Regions from separate parts of the Oceanobacillus sp. E9 genome, predicted to be linked through region 3. Evidence: riboswitches for the same ligand, from Rfam matches in the RefSeq annotation. Region 3 holds a riboswitch; each other region holds the start of a gene.
The links. A riboswitch is a leader RNA that binds a small molecule or an ion and turns the genes downstream of it on or off. The one in region 3 is predicted to bind S-adenosylmethionine.

Region 1: linked by a shared signal. The riboswitch ahead of metK (methionine adenosyltransferase) and the one ahead of AQ616_RS17330 (homocysteine S-methyltransferase family protein) in region 3 are both predicted to bind S-adenosylmethionine.
Region 2: linked by a shared signal. The riboswitch ahead of AQ616_RS07785 (carboxymuconolactone decarboxylase family protein) and the one ahead of AQ616_RS17330 (homocysteine S-methyltransferase family protein) in region 3 are both predicted to bind S-adenosylmethionine.

The regions. Positions count from the first base shown of each region.
Region 1 covers NZ_LSNA01000007.1:65,988-70,938, reverse strand. The annotation lists gene metK (methionine adenosyltransferase) at 1-1,084, opposite strand, end outside; SAM riboswitch class I at 1,259-1,368, opposite strand; gene pckA (phosphoenolpyruvate carboxykinase (ATP)) at 1,582-3,165, shown strand; gene AQ616_RS09905 (ABC transporter substrate-binding protein) at 3,546-4,532, shown strand; gene AQ616_RS09900 (ABC transporter ATP-binding protein) at 4,548-4,951, shown strand, end outside.
Region 2 covers NZ_LSNA01000006.1:173,323-178,273, forward strand. The annotation lists gene AQ616_RS07775 (catalase) at 1-444, shown strand, start outside; gene AQ616_RS07780 (hypothetical protein) at 614-1,831, opposite strand; SAM riboswitch class I at 2,258-2,366, shown strand; gene AQ616_RS07785 (carboxymuconolactone decarboxylase family protein) at 2,571-3,239, shown strand; gene AQ616_RS07790 (LLM class flavin-dependent oxidoreductase) at 3,306-4,676, shown strand; gene AQ616_RS07795 (sodium:solute symporter family protein) at 4,873-4,951, shown strand, end outside.
Region 3 covers NZ_LSNA01000009.1:239,160-244,110, forward strand. The annotation lists gene AQ616_RS17320 (ABC transporter permease) at 1-28, opposite strand, end outside; gene AQ616_RS17325 (aliphatic sulfonate ABC transporter substrate-binding protein) at 47-1,027, opposite strand; gene AQ616_RS17330 (homocysteine S-methyltransferase family protein) at 1,149-2,198, opposite strand; SAM riboswitch class I at 2,278-2,382, opposite strand; gene AQ616_RS17335 (DUF1801 domain-containing protein) at 2,603-3,031, shown strand; gene AQ616_RS17340 (thiolase family protein) at 3,033-4,217, opposite strand; gene AQ616_RS17345 (acyl-CoA dehydrogenase family protein) at 4,243-4,951, opposite strand, start outside.

The DNA.
Region 1 (4,951 bases), on a different contig from region 3:
TTAAATCGAGCATTCGGATAATTCCCGCTGGACGGAGATCAAACAATTCTCGAACAGCTTCTACTAAACGATCTTCACTAACTTTCCCAGTTCCAAATGTATTAACTGCAATGGATACTGGTTGTGCCACACCTATAGCATAAGCTAACTGAACTTCACAAGATTTAGCAAGTCCTGCGGCAACAATATTCTTAGCAACATAGCGCGCAGCATATGCTGCCGAGCGGTCTACTTTTGTAGCATCTTTACCACTAAAAGCACCCCCACCATGTCTAGCGTAACCACCGTATGTGTCTACAATAATTTTTCTTCCGGTTAGCCCTACATCACCTTGTGGACCTCCAATTACAAATCGACCAGTTGGATTAATAAAGTATTTTGTTTTATCATCTAACAATTCATTAGGAACAACTGCTTGAATTACTTTTTCAATCATATCTCTTTCAATTTGTTCATTTTGAATCTCTGAATGATGTTGTGTAGATATAACGATAGTATCAATACGTACAGGTTTGTCATTCTCATCATATTCAACGGTTACTTGTGTCTTACCATCTGGACGAAGGTAATCCACAATCCCTTCTTTTCTTACATCCGCTAATCTTTTAGATAATTGATGTGCTAATGAGATTGGTAATGGCATTAATTCTTCAGTTTCATCACAAGCATATCCAAACATAAGTCCTTGGTCACCAGCACCAATAGCATCAATTTCTTCTTCACTCATTTTACCTTGTCGAGCTTCAAGTGCCTGATTTACTCCCCCTGCAATATCTGCAGACTGTTCATCAATAGCAGTTAATACCGCACAAGTTTCAAAATCAAAGCCATATTTAGCACGTGTATACCCAATATTTTTTACTGTTTCACGAACAAGTGCAGGTATATCTACATAAGTAGAAGTGGAAATTTCTCCTGATACAAGAACAAGTCCTGTAGTTACTGTTGTTTCACATGCAACCCTTGCATTCGGATCTTTTTTTAAAATTTCATCTAAGATAGCATCTGATATTTGGTCAGACATTTTATCTGGATGTCCCTCAGTTACTGACTCTGAAGTAAATAAACGTCGATTTGCAGCCATAAGGCTAAACTCTCCTTTAATATGTTGTTACGGATCTCTTTATAACTTCTATCCTATTCAAAGTGCCAATAAAAGCACCTCGTCCTTTCAAAAACGTGGTACCAAAAAATATATATTGAAAACAAAAAAACCTTCCCTTCAAAACATGAGGAAAGGAAGAATTATGGCCTTTCGCTCTTATTGTTCAAGGAATTATTATCCTTGCATCAGGTTAGCACCTTTTCACCGTAGTGATGGTTGCTGGGCTTCATCGGGGCTGTCCCTCCACCAACTCTGAATAAGAGTATCCGTTCAAGGTTAAGATTAACGAAAGGTGAGTTATCTGTCAACTAATATAGACCCTGTCACATCGAAAAAAATAATGCATAAAATAAATCTCAATAATAGTATGGACTATTAATTTTAATGTGTTATACTAATAATCAGATTTAGGTATATAAAGACCGTTATGAGTTACAAATTAAAACTACTATCACTAACAATAAGGAGATTATACCATGAAAACCGTTGATAAGTCTTATATGAAAGAACTTCAAACAAACCATATCCACCATAATTTATCGGTAGCACAACTTGTTGAAAAAATTCTTTATAGACAAGAAGGAGTACTTACATCTACAGGAGCAATTCGTGCCACTACAGGAACATACACTGGTCGATCTCCGGAAGATAAGTTTATAGTGAAAGATAAGGTTTCTGATCTACATGTCAATTGGGGTAAAGTAAATAAACCAATTCAAGAAGAAGTGTTTAATCAATTATTATCAAAAGTAATCAATTATTTAAATGAAAAACAAGAAATATTTAAATTTCAAGGGTTTGCTGGATCTGATCACACTTATCGGCTTCCTATTCAGGTTATCAATGAATATGCCTGGCACAATTTATTTTCTAGACAGTTATTCATTACTCCAACAGAAGAGGAATTATCCAAACACCAAGCAGAATTTACAGTTATTTCAGCTCCCGGATTTAAGGCCGACCCAGCTATTGATGGAACAAATTCAGAAACATTTATATTAATTTCTTTTAAAAAACGAATTGTACTTATTGGGGGCACCGAATATGCTGGAGAGATTAAAAAGTCAATCTTTTCTGTGATGAATTATTTATTACCACAGCAAGATGTGCTTTCTATGCATTGTTCTGCTAATGTTGGTCAAGAAGGAGACGTTGCATTATTTTTTGGTTTGTCCGGTACTGGTAAAACAACATTGTCTGCAGACCCTTACCGTAAACTAATTGGTGATGACGAACATGGTTGGAGTCCTAATGGCGTATTCAATATTGAGGGCGGATGTTATGCAAAATGTATCAATCTCTCGCAAGAAAAGGAGCCACAAATTTATAATGCGATCCGATACGGTTCGGTCTTAGAGAACGTAATTTTAGATGATAATAGTAGAGAACCTGATTACGATGATACATCATTAACGGAAAACACACGTGCTGCTTATCCGTTAGAGAATATTGATAACATTATTAACCCTAGTGTTGCAGGACATCCAAATACAATTATTTTCTTAACTGCCGATGCATCTGGCACGTTACCTCCAATTAGTAAGCTAACGAAAGAACAAGCGATGTACCATTTTCTAAGCGGATACACAAGCAAGTTAGCAGGAACAGAACGCGGGGTCACAGAACCAACAGCAACTTTCTCTGCTTGTTTCGGCTCTCCATTCTTACCATTAGCTCCATCTAAATATGCAGAAATGCTTGGTAAGAAAATAGATATGTTTGATACAAACGTATTTTTGATTAATACCGGATGGACTGGAGGATCATATGGAGTAGGTGACCGGATAAAACTTTCTTTCACCAGAGCAATGGTCCACTCTGCTTTAGAAGGAGAATTAAATTCAATAGAAACAATTACCGATGAAATTTTCGGGTTACAGATTCCTGCCCATGTCCCTGGAGTTCCTGATGAATTGTTAGTACCTAAACAGACATGGGGTAACAAGGAAGCATACGTGAAAGAAGCACAATCGCTAGCATTAAAATTTCATGAAAACTTCAAGAAATTCACACTAGCTAGTGACACAATCAAGCAAGCTGGTCCTTTCTATAAAGGATAAGCTAAAAGTGTTTACTCATCCCATTTAAGGATTTATATAATGAGTGAAATATTTGTTCGATACATGCGAACAAACCAGTCTCCACATGAGGCTGGTTTTTTTGATTCGTTTATCTCCGAAGGCTCTGTCCAGTCGGTGTCGCTTATCGGTGAGAAATGCTTTTGACACGGCTAGCATTTCTCACCAGCGACTTCGCAACTTCCCTCCCCTTCCTTCGATAACTCATCATCCTCTATTCTTTCTGTGATTCGTTTATCTTCGAAGGCTCTGTCCAGTTCGGTGTCGCTTATCGGTGAGAAATGCTTTTGACACATATTTATATTTGGGCGCATACACTATTTTGATAAATTTTTTCACATTAGTTGAAGGGAACGGTGGGAATGCGTAAGAAGGGTTTTATAGTTAGTTTTATCGCTGTTCTAATCCTCTTGTCCGCTTGTAATCAAGAAACAACCACAAAAATAAAATTAGCAGAAGTAACAAGATCTATATTCTATGCTCCACAATACGTAGCTTTAGAAAAAGGTTTTTTTGAAGAAGAAGGTTTAGAGGTAGATCTACAAACCACTTGGGGTGGAGATACAACAATGACTGCATTGTTGTCGGATGGGGCTGATATTGCTTTAGTTGGTTCCGAAACATCAATGTATGTATACGCACAAGATTCAAAGGATTATGCAATAAACTTTGCTCAACTTACACAAACAGATGGAACGTTTCTTGTTGCAAAAGAAGCAGATGAAGATTTCTCTTGGGAAGATATAAAGGATAGTACATTTCTTGGCCAACGTGTCGGCGGAATGCCGCAAATGGTAGGAGAATATGTATTAAAAGAGAATGGAATTGATCCCCATGGAGATTTAAACTTAGAACAAAATATTGACTTTGCAAATATTGCTGGAGCATTTGCATCTGGAGATTATGATTATGTACAGTTATTTGAACCTACTGCTAGCGTATTTGAAGCAGAAGGTCAGGGGCACATAGTTGCTTCATTCGGCGAAGAATCTGGAGTTGTACCGTATACCGTATTTATGACCAAACAAAGTTTTATGGAGGAAGAAGATGATGCGATTGAAGCATTTACTAGAGCAATTTATAAGGCACAACAATGGGTAGATGAACATAGCGCTGAAGAAATAGCAGATGTAGTCGCTCCGTATTTTGAAGAAACCGATATTGAAATGTTAGCTTCATCAATCGATCGCTATAAATCACAAGGTTCTTTTGCCACAGATCCAATTCTTGATGAAAAAGAGTGGAATAATTTACAAGAAATTATGGAAAAATCTGGTGAACTACCAGAAAATATTCCGTATGAAGATCTTGTGAATACAGATTATGCAGAGCGTGTCATGTCAGAATAAAGAGGAGGAACTATCTTGTCATTTCTGACACTTGAGCATGTAACCCATTATTATTTTTCAAAAGAATCGTATGTAAAGGCATTAGATAATATCTCTTTTACTATGAAAGAAGGAGAATTTGTATCGTTATTAGGTCCTAGTGGTTGTGGAAAATCAACACTGTTATCCATTATTGCAGGCATTATACCTCAGACACAAGGCCAGGTACGCTTGCAGCAAGAAGAATTAATAAAACAAAACCAAGCGATTGGTTATATGCTTCAACAAGATTATCTTTTTCCTTGGAAAACTATAATTGAAAATGTACTAATCGGACCAAAGATTCACAATAATATAACAGATGAAATAAAACAATATGCAAACACATTACTAAGTGAAGTAGGACTTAAGGATATTGAATCAAAGTACCCTTCTGAATT
Region 2 (4,951 bases), on a different contig from region 3:
ATGGAGCAAGTTGAAAAAGCGGCTTTTTCTCCATCTAATTTACAAGAAGGTGTAGAACTATCAGATGATAAGATGTTACAAGGAAGAGCAAATATTTATTGGGATTCACAACGTTATCGGATAGGTCCTGATTTTCGTAATGTACCAGTTAATCATGAATCTGACTGGTGGCCAGGTAACCTTGTGACAAGTGGTGATGGACGCTATGTTGAAGGTAGATTAGAGAGATCGGACATCGAAAAACAGGATGATTTCACACAACCTGGTATGTTTTACGATTCTCTATCAGACCAACAACAAGAAGATTTAATTAATAATATGGCAGGCGGATTAACTACTGTATCACCGGAAGTATATAATACTGTTCAGGGTTATATGCAGAAAGCTTCAGAAGATTTAGCGAGAAAGCTGAATAGAGCTGTAACAATGATGAAAGAAGATTAATAATGTAATATAAAATCGTGTCGTTAAAAAATTCAACCGGTTTATTTTGAGTTTTACTTCTCTATTCATATAAGCTCTCTTTTTTTAATTCGGAGGTAGATAGGTTTACAATATAAAAACACCCCCAAGTTAGTTGTTAGAGGTGCAAATTATTAATAATCATTATTACTTACTGTCTTGTCTTTTTATGACCTTCTTCTGCTTCTTCTTGTTCTCTTTGTTCTTTAATCTGTTTATGTCTTTGACGTTGGCGATAACCGTATGTCGAAGATAGAACTACATCCTCATTCTCTAAGGCAGAGCCAAGTGCACCTATAATCGTTGCAATACTAGTAGCTGTCCATGCGATGTACAGATAGCTCGTAAAGTTAATTTCCTCATTTATTTGATTTTCAAGCAATTCTGCTGGAATAAAAATATTAACAGCAAAAGTAAATAAAACGTATAGAATAATATAATACAAACATACAGTTGATAGCAAGGTAAAAACGGTAGTAGCATTATATAGTTTTCGAATATAGTCATCTTTACCATCTTGAGGTCGTTCCCACAATTTATGGGCTACTATAATCCAACTTACCATGGACGTAATAGCAATAAAAGTTAGTAAAATCATCCGTGGTAATGAATAATAATCACTCAACTGCCATAGTGTTGGGAAGACCAGCGCGTATGCTCCGGTAGTAAATGCAATCATAATTACTTTCATAAATGCTGGAAAGAGTGACCATGGGCGATTGGCTCGTACCATTCCGGAAATGATTCGTATAGCAATACTCCATTTCCGTGGAACAGTAAAACGAACATCGATATTGCATTCACCATGCGTCTCATGCTCATCAGGTGTTTCTCGTTTAATAGGGGAAATTCTTTCTAAGAAACGTTTTCCGATTAAGCGTGTTGAACTTTTATTCTTCAATTCTTTATAATCTTCATTCATAGATTGAAGATGAAGTTCGGCCTTTTTTCTATCGCCATCAGAGCTGCCATAATACATTTCGTTTACTAACTGTAATATGGACTCTCGTAGTCTTTTAATCATCCTTGTTGAGCCCAGACTAGGCATGCTAATTAATGCTATGTTTTCGTCTTGATTTGCTTCTGCAATAATTAGCCGTTTTTCTTTGAATAAAGGTAAATCTGTAAGACAAATTCCAAAGTCCCAGTCGTTTTTTTTCTTCTTATTTTGAGTAGCTTTTAGAATGTCAATAGATTCACCAGTACCTGTAAGTGGGTCTTCAATATATTGAACCTCCCATTCGCAATCATCGTCTACGTAAAACTGTAGTAGATTTGGGAGTTCTTCTTTTAATTTTGCTGCAATATAGTTGGGATAACCTGGAGCTGAAATTAAACCAATACTCCTACTAGTTGAACATGTAGTCATAACTTCACCCTTTTCATTGTGCCGATATTAGTATGTTATTCTGTTTAGCCGAAAAGCAAAGGGTTTAAACTACAATTTTAGGTTAACTTAGTAGATGAACTGGCGACGTATAGAGAATTATAACTTATTAAAACTAGGTAGTTATGGTAGTTTTAAATTGTATTATGAAGGTACATTTTAATACGGTTCCATAAAAGCAGCTATGTTACAGACAAAAGTCTACGTAGTCGAATGGGTGAACATGTAATTTCTTCCGAATCCCACAAGTCGAATAAAAGTCTAAGCCAGAATAAATAAAAACATATACAATATAGTCCAATTGGTTTAAATTTTTCATTACATTGAATTAATTGAAAATTAACTATTGACAGTTATTTGCTGGTTCGTTATGCTAATATACAAATCTTACACAACTATATAATATTTTCCTTATCAAGAGTCGGGGGAGGAACCTGGTCCGTTGATCCCGCAGCAACCAGTTACAGTTAAGTAACATGGTGCTCATTCCAGCAAGCTTATGCTTGATAGATGAGAAAAGTGTTTATGCCCACTAAATGAAACTCTTCCTCATCGGAAGGGTTTTTCTTTTTTCAAAAGGGGAGTGTAAAGAAAAACTGGAACAATGTGACTTTAAATATGACTAAACCAATAAGTTAACTTTATTTAGGAGGCGGATCAAAACAGTTACACAAGCCAAGCAATCGAAATTTTTATTAAAACGAAAAGGAGAGAGTGTATTATGCCAACTACAAAAACAGAGAGTCTTTATAAAAAATCGTATTTCAGTCGTATCCAAGAATTAAAGGAATTTGCACCAGGTGTATTTAATTCGTTCTTTGCCTTCAACAACAAAGCGCTCGAAGAAGGGAAGCTTTCCGTGAAACAAAAAGAATTAATTGCAGTGGCAGTTGCTCACATTACAGGTTGTCCATACTGTATTGAACTCCATGTAGGAAATGTGAAAAACCAAGGTGCTGATAAAGAAGAAGTAACTGAGGCAATATTTGTTGCAACAACATTAAAAGCAGGCTCTTCATTAGCGCACGCAGTAAATGGATTGAATGCATATGACGGAAATGATGATGATGAGTTATATAAAGCTTCCTACTTTAAACGACTACAAGAACTAGGTGAGATAAGTGATGATGCTTTCAAAGCTTTCTTGAAATTTGATGGAGCGGTTTTAAAAGAAGGTAAACTTACATTGAAGGAAAAAGAGTTGATTGCAGTAGCCTCTGCGCATACAACAGGATGTGCTTATTGTATTGACTTGCATACGAAAAATGCAAAGGAAGCTGGAGCCAGTAAAGAAGAGTTATCAGAAGCTATTTTTGTAGCTGTTGCTCTTAAAGCAGGTTCTGCATTAGCGCACAGTGTCAATGCATTAAATGCTTACGATGAAGAGTAGTTTAATAGATTCCCAATGTTAATTAATGTAATTATCTTATTCAGATACTAAAAAGGAGCTGAGCATATGGCAAAACAAATTCATTTTAATGGATTCGTGCAAAATTCACCTTCCCCTCATTCAACGGGGCTTTGGAAACATGAGAAAGATTATGGAATAAATCATAATCGTTTAGGTTACTGGACGGAAATTGCGCAAATTCTAGAACGCGGCAAATTTGACTCGTTATTTATTGCTGATGTATTAGGGACGTACAGTGTTTATGGGAAAAGCCATGACGCAGCGACGAGAGGCGCAGTTCAACTTCCTGCACATGATCCTTTACTTCCTATTACAGCAATGGCCGCAGTTACCGAGCATCTTGGTTTTGCGCCAACAATTTCTACTACCTATGCACAACCCTATGTACTAGCACGTCAGTTATCCACATTGGACCATTTAACAGGAGGAAGAGTTGGATGGAATGTCGTTACTTCCTATTTGGAAAGTGAAGCAGTCAATATGGGGTTAACAGAAAGGTTACCGAAAGAATTGCGTTATAATCGAGCGGATGAATTTTTAGATGTGGTATACAAACTTTGGGAGCATAGTTGGGATGAGGATGCGGTGATTTATGACCGTGCCAATGATACTTTTGCTAACCCAGAGAAAGTTCGCTTAATTAATCATAGTGGGGAGTTTTTTAATGTGCCAGGACCGCACTTAGTTGAACCCTCGCCGCAACGAACGCCAGTATTATTCCAAGCGGGAGCATCACCAAAGGGAAGAGATTTTGCGGCAAAACATGCAGAGGCAGTTTTTACAAAGCAAACATCTATTGAATCGTTGAAAAATTATTCTTCCGATATTAAGAAACGTGCTCAAGAAAAAGGAAGAAATCCAGATGACGTTAAAATATTCCCATTGATGTTACCAATTGTTGGCTCAACAGAAGCAGAAGCGATTGCGAAGTATGAGGACTTCGTAAACCATATCAGCTATGAAGGTACGGCATCCTTACTATCAGGACATACAGGAATTGATTTTTCAGAGTATAATCCAGATCAATATATTGAAGATATTGAAACAGAAGCAGTACAAGGGAATCTAGACCTGTATACGAAAGACCCATATCGTAAATGGACATTACGTGAAGCAATAAAAAATCATGGACTTGGAAATGGTTGTCCAAAGTTTGTAGGTACTCCAGAACAGATCGCTGATCAAATACAAAAGTGGGCTGTTGAAGGTGATATAGATGGTTTTAATGTTGCATTAGCAACTTCTCCAGATACATTTAGAGATTTTGTAGATCATGTAATACCTATATTACAAGATCGTGGAATCTATCGTACGGAGTATGAAGGAAATACATTACGTGAAAATATATTCGGTAAAGGGAAAAAGCGATTGGCTGAAAATCATGTAGCGAAGCAACCAAGAAAGGTTCATACATAATATTTTTAGGTGTGAACTAGATTAGTAAATTAAAACCATGCCACTTCCGTTGACATGGGTCTATAATTTTACAATCGTTTGAAAAGGAGTGAATAGCAGATGGTCACATATTATTTTATTGGAGTTGTCGTCTTCTGGATAATTGGTTTGATTATCTGGAATAAATTCTACCCAAAAGGAATGGAGGAGGACACGAATGCTGACTGATAATCAAACGACTCTTGCGTGGATCATCGGAGCGTGTCTCTTTGGCTACTTTTTGCTCATTGTTTGGT
Region 3 (4,951 bases):
TAATAACTTCTTCAGACACCTTAGACAAGACAGCCACCTCTAATTATTAATTTAGCTCTTCTATAAATGATGGTTGGACAAGTTCATTTACAACCTTCTCAATGTCCGTATCAGCTTCAATAACTTCTCCCTCTAGAAGAACCTCTGCTGAATTTCTTAACGTATCTCGATGCTCATCTCCAGGAATGGAATTGGAAAAATCATTCCTCTCTAAAGTCTGTTTCGCTACATCTAGTGACATCTCTGCTTCTTCAGATAAAATCTGTGCAGCTGCTTCTGGATTATCTATTGTCCACTCTCTTGCTTTTTCATACGCTTCAATCACAACATGAACATAATCTGGATATTCTTCTGCAAAATCATCTCGCACGTTTAAAAAACCATATGTGTTAAATTCTTTATTTCGATAAAACAAGGTTGCATCAGATTCTAATTCGGCTCGAGCCATATGTGGATCTAGCCCCGCCCATGCATCTACGGAACCTTTAGACAAAGCAACCGCTCCATCACCATGTTGTAAATTGACAATTTCTAAGTCAGCCGCTGTTAATCCAGCTTCATTTAAAGCCCGTAGTAGAAAAATATATGGATCCGTACCTAACGTGGCAGCCACTTTTTTTCCTTTTAATTCTTCTACCGATTGGATTCCTGACTCAGAATCAGCAACTAAAGCTGTCCACTCTGGTTGAGAATAAATATATACATTTTGAATTGGAGAACCCTTGGCTTTAGAAACAAGCGCTGCAGATCCTGCAGAAGAACCAAAATCAATACTATCACTTGTTAAAAATTCTAAAGCCTTATTACTACCTTGACTTAGTACCCACTCCACACCTATTCCTTCATCTTCTAAGGCTTCTTCTAACCATCCTTGTTCTTTTAATACAAGGCTTGTTGGTGAATAATACGCATAATCTAACCGAATCTTATCAGGCTTTCCATCTGCTGCACTTGAATCAGATCCACATGCTGCTATTAAACTAATTATTATTATCACTAAAGCTATACTCATTAACTTACTTCTCATTAAATTCTCCTCCTTATAATTATTCAAATAAGATTACTTGGTTTTATAACAATGAGGTTCGTACTTCTCCAACTGTATCTAAATGAATAGTATAGGAGATTTACCATCAATATAAGATTTGTTATGCCTTAAATCGATAGCCTACATTATGTTCTTTTAATGTTTTATCTTTCCCAAACAAGAAATGCTTCTCCATATTAGGAGAATAGGGAGAATTAATGGTCTCCTTACCGACTGCCTCTGCAACAGCTCTAAGCATTGCTGGAGATGCTCCACAACATAACCCAATATAATTAACACCAATCCCCTTTGCTTCTTTTGCCCACTCTGCTAATTCATAACGGTTATGGTACAGTGGATCTAAAGCAGTTGGAAAAGTTGTTTCAGTAGGCAAATGGCAACTACAACCACCATCAGGTAAATTAAAAAATGTCGGATGCTCATCTGATGTACGATATGGAATGGGTAATGCTCCTACATAACCGTCTACATGCTTTCTAATTTTTGCAATATAAGGTTGCATCGTATCTGGACCTCGGAAACAATTCATTCCAACTACAAGTGCTCCCTTTTCCGATAATATTTTACAAGATTCCTCTACCGTATAGCCATCCCTTAAAATGTTTTCTCCCATTAACCCTAGTGTAATGACAGCTGGCAAGTCTTTTTTCAATATTTCTTCCAAAGCAATTTCTGCTTCTTCATGATAATAAAATGTTTCACCATTAATAAAATCAACATCTTCTTCTTTACTCCACTGAGCCATTTCAGCGAACATCTCTCTAACTTTAGATTTGCTTGATTCATCATAAGGGTCAAAGATATTTGTATTAGATATATTTCCTGCAACTAATGCTTCTTCCAATGGATGCTCTTTCGCTACTTCCTTTGCTAAACGAATAGCACTTCTATTCAATGGTTCTAATAATTCTTCCTTGCCAATAATGCGCATTTTTTCTCGATGTGCATTGTATGTAAATGCTAATACAACATCCGAACCAGCATTCATAAAATCACGATACGTTTGTTTTAAAGCATCCGGGTTCGCAAGTGCTACTTCTGGTACAAACGAACCTGCCTGTAAATACCCTCTCCTCTCTAATTCAAATAAATATCCTTCTCCTACTATTACCGTACCTTCTTGCAAACGTCTTTTTAAACTACGCTTCATCATAATCTCCTCCTTCATTATTTTTACAAACAAAAACCCTTCTTCCAAAAGTAAGAAGAAGGGTTAACCTACATTGTTCTTCTTATCTTTAAGGCATATAAGCCTATTGGAATTAGCACCATACCTTATAAGGCTGGTTGCTGAGACTTCATCGGGCCAATCCCTCCGTCTCTCTTGATAAGTCTAACTATATTTAATTTTTTAAAAATTAACTTTTTAATATCTTATATGATAACCATAAAATAATCAATAGGAAATTTAAATTATTCATTTATTATTTTTTAAATGATTTCCTAGTGAGTGATGCCGTGCCTGATAAAAAACTGCCAGTTGCAATCTAAATCAAAAATATATTGTAAATATTTGTTATACTATTATCAATCATAGGATTAGGAGTGATGAAAATGTATGAACTAAAAACAAAAGAAACAGAAAACAGTGTTATTCAATTCATCGAAAGTGTTGATCATCTTCAAAAGAAAGAAGATGCTTATAAACTATTAGATATATTTACCGAATCTACTGAGTATCCAGCAAAAATGTGGGGAACAAGTATTATTGGCTTTGGAAAATACAATTATAAATACGCTTCTGGCCACTCCGGAGAATTTTTAATAGTAGGATACTCTCCCAGAAAATCAAAAATTAGTCTCTATCTCGCAACAGATATTGTTCAAGATAGTGAATTAATGACAGCTTTAGGTAAATACACTACCGGAAAATCGTGTGTTTATATTAACAAACTCAGCGATATTAATCTTGATATCTTACGTCGTTTAATTAAACAATCACTTTTCCATATCAAATCAACTTATCCTGATACTGCAAAATAACTTAGCACTGTTCGATCAATATTGCCATTCCTTGGCCGCCACCAGCGCATAAAGTTGCTATACCATATTGCTGTTTTCTTTTTATTAGTTCATAGATTAATGTCGTAATTATCCGGGTGCCCGTAGCACCGACCGGATGACCTAACGCAATCGCCCCTCCATTAACATTTACTTTTTCATGATCCAAACCTAGTTCACGAATAACAGCAACGGATTGAGAAGCGAAAGCTTCATTCAATTCTAGTAAATCTATGTCTTGGATTGTTTTTTGATTTCGTTTAAGTAGTTGTTTGACTGCCGGTACTGGGCCAATTCCCATTATTTCAGGGGAAACACCCGCTGTACTCCAATCTACGATTCTTGCGAGTGGTTGCAAGCCAAGATGTTTGGCATGTGATTCTTTCATAATAACCAAAGCTGAGGCACCATCATTTCTGCCGCAAGCATTACCAGCAGTCACCGTCCCACCTGCTTCAAATACTGGATTAAGATTTGCTAGTTTCTCTAGAGATGTATCAAATCGAGGATATTCATCTACTTCAAATATAGATATCTGTTTCTTTTCCACAACCTCAATAGGAGCTATTTCATCTTTAAACCGTCCACTTTCTATAGCTTTTTTTGCTCTGCGCTGACTTTCTATCGCAAATGCATCTTGATCTTCTCTTGATATATTATATTTTCTAGCAACATTCTCAGCTGTAATACCCATAGATAGATTCTTACCATAGATTTCTTGAGGTTGTTGTCCTGCTTCTAAATTAGAATCGACAATGGTTGTTCGATCTCCTCCAAATCTAGTATTTCGTAAGTATATTGGAGAACGGCTCATACTCTCTGTCCCACCCGCTATGACAATATCAGCTTGATTACTAAGAATTTGTTGTACTCCAGATGTCACTGCCTGGATTCCAGATGCACATAATCTATTTACTGTAAAAGCAGTCACTTGTTCAGGGATACCCGCTCTTAGCGCTGCTACTCTAGCAATATTCGATGATTCCGTCGTTTGTCTTACTTCTCCTAAAATAACCTCATCTACGTGATCAGCTGGCATATAAACTCTTTGTAGCACTTCTTTAATCACATGACTTGCTAGATGACCAGAAGATACATTTTTCAATGATTTACCATATGCTCCAATTGGTGTTCTAGTTGCACTGACAATAACTATCGGATCGTCCATACCTATACCTCCCTACAACTTGCCCTTAGCTATAATGTTTCTTTAATTGTCCAGCAATAATATTCTTCTGAATTTCCGATGTCCCTTCATAAATTCGTGTAATGCGCGCATCTCTATAAAATCGTTCCACAGGAAAATCTGAAATATATCCAATCCCTCCATGAACTTGAACTGCTTTATCTGCTACTCGGTTGTATACTTCCGAACCATACAGTTTTAACATCGCTGCTTCCTTAATTACATTTTCTCCATTGTCAACCATCCATGCCACTTTATAAGTCAAAGCCCGTAATGCCTCTATCTCTACAGCCATTTCAGCTAACATGTGTGCAACTGCTTGGTGTTCAATAATCGACTTACCGAATTGTTTTCTTTCAATTGCATAAGTAGTCGACATATCTAATAACTTTTGGCTTGAACCTAAATTCCGAGCTGCCAAACCAGCACGACCATTGGTTAAAATTTTTAAGGCATTTACATACCCCTGACCCTCTTCACCTAGTAAATTTTCCGCAGGCACTTCACAATTCTCTAAAATTATTTCCGCTGAGTGAGAACCTCTCAGACCCATTTTTTCTTCAATCGCTCCTATATGAAATCCCGGAGCTCTCTTTTCTTCAATAAAAGAAGAGATGCCTTTTGCTCCTTTCGTTGGATCTGTAACTGCCATCACAGTAAACACTTCTGCTTCTGTGGCATTGGTAATGTAATGTTTTATTCCATTTAATATATAT